DNA from 3 places in the Streptomyces sp. NPDC049627 genome. Region 1 is predicted to be linked to each of the others. Evidence: riboswitches for the same ligand, from Rfam matches in the RefSeq annotation. Region 1 holds a riboswitch; each other region holds the start of a gene.

The links. A riboswitch is a leader RNA that binds a small molecule or an ion and turns the genes downstream of it on or off. The one in region 1 is predicted to bind thiamine pyrophosphate.
Region 2: another riboswitch for thiamine pyrophosphate. It lies ahead of thiC (phosphomethylpyrimidine synthase ThiC); the one in region 1 lies ahead of ACIBU0_RS27075 (thiamine ABC transporter substrate binding subunit).
Region 3: another riboswitch for thiamine pyrophosphate. It lies ahead of thiO (glycine oxidase ThiO); the one in region 1 lies ahead of ACIBU0_RS27075 (thiamine ABC transporter substrate binding subunit).

The regions. Positions count from the first base shown of each region.
Region 1 covers NZ_JBITLW010000010.1:152,744-156,011, forward strand. The annotation lists gene ACIBU0_RS27070 (ABC transporter permease) at 1-901, opposite strand, end outside; gene ACIBU0_RS27075 (thiamine ABC transporter substrate binding subunit) at 877-1,962, opposite strand; TPP riboswitch at 2,042-2,147, opposite strand; gene rlmN (23S rRNA (adenine(2503)-C(2))-methyltransferase RlmN) at 2,189-3,268, opposite strand, start outside.
Region 2 covers NZ_JBITLW010000002.1:252,513-255,780, forward strand. The annotation lists gene ACIBU0_RS06105 (hypothetical protein) at 1-4, shown strand, start outside; gene thiC (phosphomethylpyrimidine synthase ThiC) at 160-1,944, opposite strand; TPP riboswitch at 1,937-2,126, opposite strand; gene ACIBU0_RS06115 (YibE/F family protein) at 2,309-3,268, shown strand, end outside.
Region 3 covers NZ_JBITLW010000008.1:456,177-459,444, reverse strand. The annotation lists gene thiS (sulfur carrier protein ThiS) at 1-32, opposite strand, end outside; gene thiO (glycine oxidase ThiO) at 29-1,195, opposite strand; TPP riboswitch at 1,193-1,304, opposite strand; gene ACIBU0_RS24160 (hypothetical protein) at 1,357-1,707, shown strand; gene ACIBU0_RS24155 (NAD(P)/FAD-dependent oxidoreductase) at 1,740-2,969, shown strand; gene ACIBU0_RS24150 (Rv2175c family DNA-binding protein) at 3,047-3,268, shown strand, end outside.

The DNA of each region.
Region 1 (3,268 bases):
CCGCCCCGCGCGGCCGACGCGCGGTCACGGACGCGTCCACCAGGCGCAGGGCGCTCTCCCGCCGCCGTACCGTCCAGGCGTGCACGGCGAGGATCGCGCCGACGGCCACGAACTGGATGATCGTCAGGACGGCGGCCGTGGACAGGTCGAAGATCTCGGAGGTCTGGCGGTAGATCTCCACTTCGAGAGTCGAGAAGGTCGGCCCGCCGAGGATCTGGACGACGCCGAAGGAGGTGAAGGTGAACAGGAAGACCATGAGCGCGGCGGCGGCCACGGCGGGCCCGAGGGCCGGAAGGGTGACCTGGCGCCAGGCCTTCAGCGGCGACGCCCCGAGCATCCGCGCGGCTTCCTCCTGCCGCGGGTCGAGCTGGGACCAGAGCCCGCCGACCGTGCGCACGACGACGGCGTAGTTGAAGAAGACGTGCGCGAGGAGGATCGCCCACACGGTGGTGTCGAGCCGTACGCCCCACAGCTCGTCGAGGAGCCCGCCGCGGCCCACGAGCGCGAGGAACGCCGTCCCGACGACGACCGTCGGCAGCACGAAGGGGACGGTCACCACGGCCCGCAGGACCTGTTTGCCGGGGAAGTCGAAGCGGGCGAAGACATAGGCGCCCGGCAGCGCGATCAGCAGGGTCAGCGCGGTCGAGGCGAGCGCCTGCCAGGTGGTGAACCACAGGACGTGCCGGATGTCGGACTGTCCGAGCACCTCGGTGAGGCGCCCGAACTGCCAGGCGCCGTCGACCTTCAGACCGCGCGCGACGATCGCGGAGACGGGGTAGGCGAAGAAGACCGCGAAGAACGCGACGGGCACGGCGATGAGGCCGAGCCGCACCGCCGTGCCGGCCTTGAAGGCCCTCGTACGGGCCTTGCGCGGCTCTACTTCAGTACGAGCGACGTCCACGACTTGACCCAGTCGTCACGGTTGTCGGCGATCTTCGCCGGGTCCATGGTCTCGGGGTCCTCGGCCTGCGGGCCGTACTCGGTGAACTCCTCGGGCACCTGGGCGCCCTCGACCACGGGGTAGACGAACATGTTGAGCGGCATGTCCTCCTGGAAGGTCTTCGTCAGCAGGAAGTCGATGAGCGCCTTGCCGCCCTCGGCGTTCCTGGCGTTGCTCAGCAGACCCGCGTACTCGACCTGGCGGAAGCAGGTGCCGGTCGCGACGCCGGTGGGCGCGGTGGCCGGCTTCGGGTCGCCGTAGATCACCTCGGCGGGCGGTGAGGAGGCGTACGACACGACGAGCGGCCGGTCGGCCTTGGCCTTCTTGCCGCCGGCGGAACCGGAGAACTCGTCGTTGTAGGCCTGCTCCCAGCCGTCGACGACCTTGACGCCGTTGGCCTTCAGCTTCTTCCAGTAGCCCTGCCAGCCCCCATCGCCGTACTTCGCGGCGGTGCCGAGCAGGAAGCCGAGGCCGGGAGAGGAGGTGGAGGCGTTCTCGGTGACCAGGAGGTTCTTGTACTCGGGCTTGATCAGGTCGTCGAAGGAGGCGGGCGGGGTCAGCTTGTGCTCGCTGAAGTACGCCTTGTCGTAGTTGACGCAGATGTCGCCGGTGTCGATGGGCGTGACCCGGTGCTCGTCCTTGTCGGCGAGGTACTCGGGCTTGATGCTGTCGGCGCCCTTCGCCTCGTACGACTGGAACAGGTCGTTGTCGAGGGCCCGCGAGAGCAGGGTGTTGTCGACGCCGAAGAAGACGTCGCCCTGCGGGTTGTCCTTGGTCAGGATCGCCTTGTTGACGGCCTGCCCGGCGTCGCCGTTCGGCAGGACCTTGACCTGGTAGCCGGACTGCTTCTCGAAGGCGGCGAGGACGCCCTTGGAGACGGCCCATGAGTCATGGCTGACGAGCGTGATGTTCTTGCTCTTGGACTCGCCGGTGTCGCTGCCCGAGTCGGACGAACCGCACGCGGACAGCGTGACGAGGCCCAGCCCGACGGCCACGGCCGCGAACTTCTTGGTGGTGCTCACGAAATTCCTCCTGGGGTGGACCAGGAAGAGACGCGGCCCTGCCCACGAGTCCTTTCGGCTCCTGGGCAGGGCGCAACAGCTTGAGTGATGACCGAACTTCCTACCCAGAATGACCTGGGCGAGGTTCAGAGGGTCTGCGGCCGGTGCCGCACTCTCAGCGCTGTGGCGCTCCCCTGTCGGAATATGCAGATGTTCGTACGGATGTACGTGGTGGTACGCGCTCAGATTACCGCTCGGTGGCGGCGAGCTGACCGCAGGCCCCGTCGATCTCCTGGCCACGGGTGTCCCGGATCGTCACCGGTACACCATGCGCGGCGATGGCCTCGACGAACGCCTTCTCGTCCTCGGGCCGGGAGGCGGTCCACTTCGAGCCGGGCGTCGGGTTCAGCGGAATCAGGTTCACGTGCACGGGCTTGCCCTTGAGCAGCCGCCCGAGCCGGTCACCGCGCCAGGCCTGGTCGTTGATGTCCCGGATGAGGGCGTACTCGATGGACAGCCGACGGCCGCTCTTCTCGACGTACTCGAACCCGGCGTCGAGCACCTCGCGCACCTTCCACCGCGTGTTCACGGGGACGAGGGTGTCGCGCAGCTCGTCGTCGGGCGCGTGCAGCGAGATCGCGAGCCGGCACTTGAAGCCCTCGTCGGCGAACCGGTGGATGGCCGGGACGAGACCGACGGTCGAGACGGTGATCCCGCGCTGCGACAGCCCCAGCCCGTCGGGCTCGGGATCGGTGAGGCGCCGGATGGCCCCCACGACCCGGTTGTAGTTGGCGAGCGGCTCGCCCATGCCCATGAAGACGATGTTGGAGAGCCGCGCCGCCCCGCCCGGGACCTCGCCGTCGCGCAGCGCCCGCATCCCGTCCACGATCTGATGGACGATCTCGGCGGTCGACAGATTCCGGTCCAGCCCCGCCTGCCCCGTGGCGCAGAACGGGCAGTTCATCCCGCACCCCGCCTGCGAGCTGATGCACATGGTCACCCGGTCCGGGTACCGCATCAGCACCGACTCGACGAGCGTCCCGTCGAACAGCCGCCACAGCGTCTTGCGCGTGTCGCCCTGGTCGGTCGACAGATGCCGTACGACGGTCATGAGCTCCGGGAAGAGCTCCTCCCGCAGCTTGGCGCGCGAACCAGCGGGGATGTCGGTCCACTGCTCCGGGTCGTGCGCGTACCGCGCGAAGTAGTGCTGCGAGAGCTGCTTGGCACGAAACGGCTTCTCGCCGATCGCGGCGACAGCGTCCTTGCGCTCGGCGGGCGTGAGGTCGGCAAGGTGCCGCGGCGGCTTCTTGGCTCCGCGCGGGGCGAC
Region 2 (3,268 bases), on a different contig from region 1:
GTAGCTCCTCGGCTTGCGCCCCCGCCGTAGGAGAGCCCCCTCTCGGGGAACCCTCCTTCTCGACGGAGCCCCGAGGGACCTCCTCGGGGAGGCGCAAGCCGAAGATCTCGGCAGCACGCCCGGCACCGGGGCATGGCGCCCTGGGTCAGGACGTCGACGTCAGTCCGCGATCGGCAGGTACACCCGGTTGCCCGCCGCCGCGAACTCCTTCGACTTCTGAGCCATGCCCTCCTCGATCTCCTCCTGGGACCCGCCGTGTTGGCGGCGGATGTCCTGGGAGATCTTCATCGAGCAGAACTTCGGCCCGCACATCGAGCAGAAGTGAGCCGTCTTGGCGGGCTCCGCCGGCAGCGTCTCGTCGTGGAACTCCCGTGCCGTGTCCGGGTCGAGGGCGAGGTTGAACTGGTCCTCCCACCGGAACTCGAAACGGGCGTCGGACAGCGCGTCGTCCCACTCCTGCGCCCCGGGGTGCCCCTTGGCGAGGTCGGCCGCGTGGGCGGCGATCTTGTACGTGATGACGCCGGTCTTGACGTCGTCCCGGTTGGGCAGGCCCAGGTGCTCCTTGGGGGTGACGTAGCAGAGCATCGCCGTGCCCCACCAGGCGATCATCGCGGCGCCGATGCCGGAGGTGATGTGGTCGTACGCCGGTGCGACGTCCGTGGTCAGCGGGCCGAGCGTATAGAACGGAGCTTCATCGCAGATCTCCTGCTGAAGGTCGATGTTCTCCTTGATCTTGTGCATCGGGACATGTCCCGGGCCCTCGATCATGGTCTGTACGTTGAAACGCTTGGCGATCGTGTTGAGTTCCCCGAGCGTCCTCAACTCCGCGAACTGCGCCTCGTCGTTGGCGTCCGCGATCGAGCCGGGCCTGAGGCCGTCGCCCAGCGAGTACGTGACGTCGTACGCGGCGAGGATCTCGCAGAGTTCCTCGAAGTTCTCGTACAGGAACGACTCCTTGTGGTGCGCCAGGCACCACGCCGCCATGATCGAGCCGCCGCGCGAGACGATGCCGGTCTTGCGGTTGGCGGTGAGCGGGACGTACGGCAGGCGCACGCCGGCGTGAACCGTCATGTAGTCCACGCCCTGCTCGGCCTGTTCGATGACCGTGTCCTTGTAGATCTCCCAGGTCAGCTCCTCGGCGCGGCCGTCGACCTTCTCCAGCGCCTGATAGAGCGGCACCGTGCCGATGGGCACGGGGGAGTTGCGCAGCACCCACTCGCGGGTGGTGTGGATGTTGCGGCCGGTCGACAGGTCCATGACCGTGTCGGCGCCCCAGCGGGTCGCCCAGGTCATCTTCTCGACCTCTTCCTCGATGGAGGAGGTGACCGCGGAGTTGCCGATGTTGGCGTTGACCTTCACCAGGAACCGCTTGCCGATGATCATCGGCTCGATCTCCGGGTGGTTGACGTTCGCGGGAAGCACCGCACGGCCTGCGGCGATCTCCTCACGCACCACCTCAGGAGAAACGTTCTCGCGGAGGGCCACGAACTCCATCTCCGGCGTGATCTCGCCCCGGCGTGCGTAGGCGAGCTGCGTGACCGCCTTGTCGTCACGGCTGCGACGGGGCTGCCGCGGCCGTCCGGGGAAGACCGCGTCGAGGTTGCGCAGGCCGCCGCGTGGCGAGGTGTGCTTGATCCCGTCATCCTCGGGACGGACGGGACGACCCGCGTACTCCTCGGTGTCGCCGCGGGCGATGATCCAGTTCTCCCGTAGCGGAGGCAGTCCCCTGCGGACGTCGGTATCGGCGAGTGGATCGGTGTACGGGCCCGACGTGTCGTACAGCGTGACCGACTGCCCGTTGGTGAGATGCACCTGGCGGACCGGCACCCGCAGATCGGGGCGGGAGCCCTCGATGTACGCCTTGTGCCAGCCGATGGACTTCCCGGCCTCCTGGGACTTGTCGTCCTGGACGGAGGCAGGCGTGCGTGCGTCCTTGTTGGTCATGAGACCTACTCCCTACGCCGGCATTACCCGGTAACAGGTTCGGCGGTCGACGCAGCGGTTTCCGTCTGCCGACGTTTCGTGTGAAACATCACTCGCGATGGGTGATGTTTCATGTGAAACATCGCTGGGACGGAGGTCAGCGCCCTCTCAGCCCGGTGCTCCGAGCTCCCGCGTGTACAAAGGTGGCACCACGCTAGCGTCAATTCGGGCGCGGTGAACAGGGGGCCCCCGTCGTTCTTGCGATGATCGGTCGGTGACCACACCGCATGAACCTCCGTACCCACCGCCCGAGCGGCCCCGCGGCTCCGGGCCCGGAAACGGCCCCGGGCGCGGCAACGGCCGTGCAGACGGCCGGGGTTCAGGGATGCCCGGAGCAAGATACGACGGCGGATACGGCCGTGGCTCCGACGGTGGCGGTCACGACGAGCACTCGGCTGGATCCGGCGGCTGGCACGAGCACGGTCCCAGGACCGAAGGGATGCAGGAGCACGGCAGCGAGGCCGGCGGCGGGCACCGGCACGGCTTCGGTTCCGGCGGGCCGTACGGTCACCGTCCCGGTTCCGGCGGCCTGCACGATCATGGTCCCGGCTCCGGCGGCTCAGCGGAGCAGGGGTCCGGCCCGGATGACGGACACGGGCATGATTTCGGTGGTGGCCATGGGCACGATTCCCATGGCGGCCATGGGCACGGTCCCGGATCCGGCGGTTCGCGCGGCGGCGGAGCCGGTGGCGGCGGGCACGGACACTCCCACAGTCACGCCCACGGTCCCGCGGCGCCCGTCTCCCAGCACCTGCGCAAGGTCATCGCGGCGATCCTGATTCCGTTCGCCGCGGCGGTGGTGGTGGGGCTCGCGGTGCTGTGGCCGGGTGGGGCCCCGCCGCACGAGCGCACGGGGGTCGGCTTCGACCGGCAGACGCAGCAGGCCACGGTCACCAAGGTGGTCGAGGTGAGCTGTAAGGCCGCCGGGGCCTCGGGAGTGCCTCCGACCGGTGACACCTCCACCGCCGAGGGCTCCTCAGCCGTGCAGCAGGAGAAGGGCACCTGCAAGAAGGCGACGATCCGCGTCGACACGGGCAAGGACAAGGGCCGTACGTTCACGGAGATCGTGCAGCCCGACCAGTCACGGCAGTTGCACGAGGGCCAGGAGGTCGTGGTCGCCTACGAGCCCTCGGCGCCCAAGGACCTGCAGTACTCGGTCACCGATGTGAACCGCCGAGTGCCGTTGGCCGTGCTCGCCGGCATCTTCGCACTCGCCGTCGTGGTCGTCGGGCGGATGCGAGGCGTCATGGCGCTGATCTCGCTGGCCATCAGCTTCCTGGTGCTC
Region 3 (3,268 bases), on a different contig from region 1:
CCGTTGACCGAGATGGTGACCGGGATGCTCATGCGGGCTGCTCCGTGAGTGCGGCGGCGCTGAATCGCCTCGGCGTGAACGGCCGGGCCTCCTCGGGGAGTTCACCGGTGGTCAGGACGTGCGCCATGGCGTCTCCGGTGACCGGCGTCAGCAGCACGCCGTTGCGGTAGTGCCCGGTGGCCAGCAACAGCCCCTCCAGCTCGGTCGGGCCGAGCAGCGGCGCGTTGTCCGGGGAGCCCGGGCGCAGGCCGGCACGCGTCTCGGTGAGCGGCAGTTCCGTGATGCCGGGCACCAACTCGTGGGCGTCGCGCAGCAGCTCGTACACCCCGCCCGCGGTCACCGTCGTGTCCCAGCCCAGCTCCTCGCTCGTCGCCCCGACGACCAGCTCCCCGCTCTCGCGCGGCACCAGATACACCTGGCTGCCGCGCACCACGGCCCGCACGGTCCGGCTCAGGAACGGCGCGTACCGCTTCGGCACGGTCAGCCGCAGCACCTGCCCCTTCACGGGGCGGACCGGCGGCAGGACGTCGTCCGGAAGCCCGGGCAGCCGCCCGCTGAGGCTGCCGGCCGCGAGGACCACCTGGCCCGCGCCCAGCTCGGTGCCGTCCGTCGTGGTGACACCAGCGGCCCGCTCCCGTACGACGGTGCAGCGCTCCGCCCACGCCCGGTGGAAGACCACGCCGGCCCGCTCGCACGCGGCCACCAGCGCCCCGGCCAGCCGCCGCGGATCGATCTGGTGGTCGCCGTCCACCCGCAGCCCGCCGCGCACCCCCGGCGCGAGCATCGGTTCCAGGCGTCGGCAGTCCCGCCCCGACAGCCACTCGGAGTCCAGCCCGGACTGTCGTTGCAGGGCATGCAGTTCGCGCAGGTGGGCGCGGTCGTCGGCGTCCAGTGCGACGGCGAGCGTGCCGCACTGGCGGTAGCCGAGGTCATGGCCGGTGGCGTCGGTGAGCTCTGCCGCGAAGTCCGGATAACGGCGGGCCGAGGCGAGATTCAGGCCCAGCAGGGTCTGCTCGCCGTAGTGCAGTTCCGTGACGGCGGCCAGCATCCCGGCCGCCACCTGGGCGGCGCCACCGCCCGGCTCGGGGTCCACGACGGCCGTCGTGAACCCGCGCTGTGCGGCCCGCCACGCCGTGACCAGGCCGATGATTCCGCCCCCGATGACAAGGACGTCTGACGTTCGCGTACGCGACATGGGCGTCCAGCCCCTCCCTTCGCCGGCATGACCCGGATCAGGTTCGTACGGTCGGAGGCCGCCAGCCTCCCTCTCAGCCCGGTGCGTCCGGGCTCCCGCGAGTGCTTTACGTTGGCCACCCTAGCCCGCTGCCGTATGTCTCAGTAAGGGAGCCTCCGCCCGTGGCCCGCTCGCTCGACGGTCTCGTCCTCGCGCCTGTTGCCGATCAAGCCCCAGGTCAGGTGGGTACGCGCACCCGGTTCACGTACCACGAGCAGGGGGGCGAGATCTGGGCCGAGTACGCGGGTGGCGACGTCGTACGCGGACATCTCGTGGGGACCCGGAAAGGCGACCGGCTGGACTTTCGGTACGTGCAGCTCAAGCGGGACGGCGCCACGTCGTCGGGCCACTGCGTGTCGACGGTGGTCGAGCTTCCCGACGGGCGCGTGCGGCTGGAGGAGACCTGGGAGTGGGAGTCGCAGACAGGCAGCGGAACCAGTGTTGTGGAGCAGGTCACTGAGCACGCCCCCTGACTGACGATTTGTCAGTTGTCTATGGTGATCAGGTGAGCGAGCAGACGCAGCAACGGGGCACGTCACAGGCGCGGCGCGTGGTCGTCGCCGGCGCGGGCATGGCCGGCGTGCAGACGGCGGTGGCCCTGCGGGAACAGGGCTTCACCGGCACCGTCACACTGATCGGCGCCGAGCCCCACCAGCCGTACGACCGACCGCCCCTGTCCAAGGCCGTGCTGCTCGGCAAGGCCGAGGGCTCCGCCTTCGACGTCGACTTCGAGGCGCTCGGCATCGACCTCCGGCTGGGGCGCGAGGTGCTGGGCGTGCGCCCCGCCGAGCACGAACTGGACACCGAGGCCGGGCCCGTCCCGTACGACGCCCTCGTGCTCGCCACCGGCGCGGAACCGATCCGGCTGCCGGGCGCGGAGGGCGTGCCCGGTGTGCATCTGCTGCGCACCCTGGACGACGCCGAGCGGCTGCGGCCGGTGCTGGCCCGCCAGCACGACATCGTGGTCGTCGGCGCGGGCTGGATCGGCGCGGAGTTCGCCACGGCCGCGCGCGAGGCGGGCTGTGCGGTGACGGTCGTGGAGGCCGCCGACCGGCCGCTCGCGGGTGCGCTGCCCGCCGAGGTGGCGGCGCCGATGGCCGCCTGGTACGAGGACAGCGGGGCGGTGCTGCGCACCCACGCGCGCGTGGAGCGCGTCGAGCCCGGCGCGGTGATCCTCGACGACGGCTCCCGGCTGCCCGCGGGCGCCGTCGTGGTCGGCATCGGGGCACGGCCCGCCACGGCCTGGCTGGCGGGGTCGGGGGTCGAGCTGGGTACGCACGGCGAGGTCGTCGCCGACGACCACCTGCGCACCTCGGTGCCGGACGTCTACGCGGTCGGCGACTGCGCCTCCTTCCCTTCGGGAAGGTATGGGGAGCGCCTGCTGGTCCACCACTGGGACAACGCCCTCCAGGGGCCGCGTACGGTCGCCGCCAACATCCTCGGCGAGACCCCGGCGGTCTACGACCCCGTGCCGTACTTCTGGTCCGAGCAGTTCGGCCGCTTCGTCCAGTACGCCGGCCACCATGCCGCCGCCGACACGACTCTGTGGCGCGGCGACCCGTCGGGTCCTGCCTGGACGGTCTGCTGGCTGAAGGACGGCCGCCTGGTCGCCCTGCTGGCGGTGGGCCGGCCGAGGGATCTGGCCCAGGGGCGGCGGCTGATCGAGGCGGGCACGCCGATGAACCAGGAGCTGCTGGCGGACCCGGCACGCCCGATGAAGGCAGCGGTGGCGTAGCGCGTCGGGGCGACGGCTCTGCCCGGGTGGACCGGCCTGACTTCCGACTGTCAGTGGCAGATGGCAGGCTTGTTGGCGTGACCGAGATTGACGCAAAGATCGATGCTCTCGTCCCCGCCTGGCTCACCCTCCCCGACATCGCCGAAATGCTCGGCGTCGAGGTGACCCGCGTCCGGCAGCTGGTCAAGGAGGGCCAGCTCATCGCCGTACGCCGTGGTGAGAACCGCGCGCTGCACGTCCCCGCCGCCTTCATCGACGGGGACAAGGTCGTCAAGGGCCTGTCCGGCACCCTGACGCTC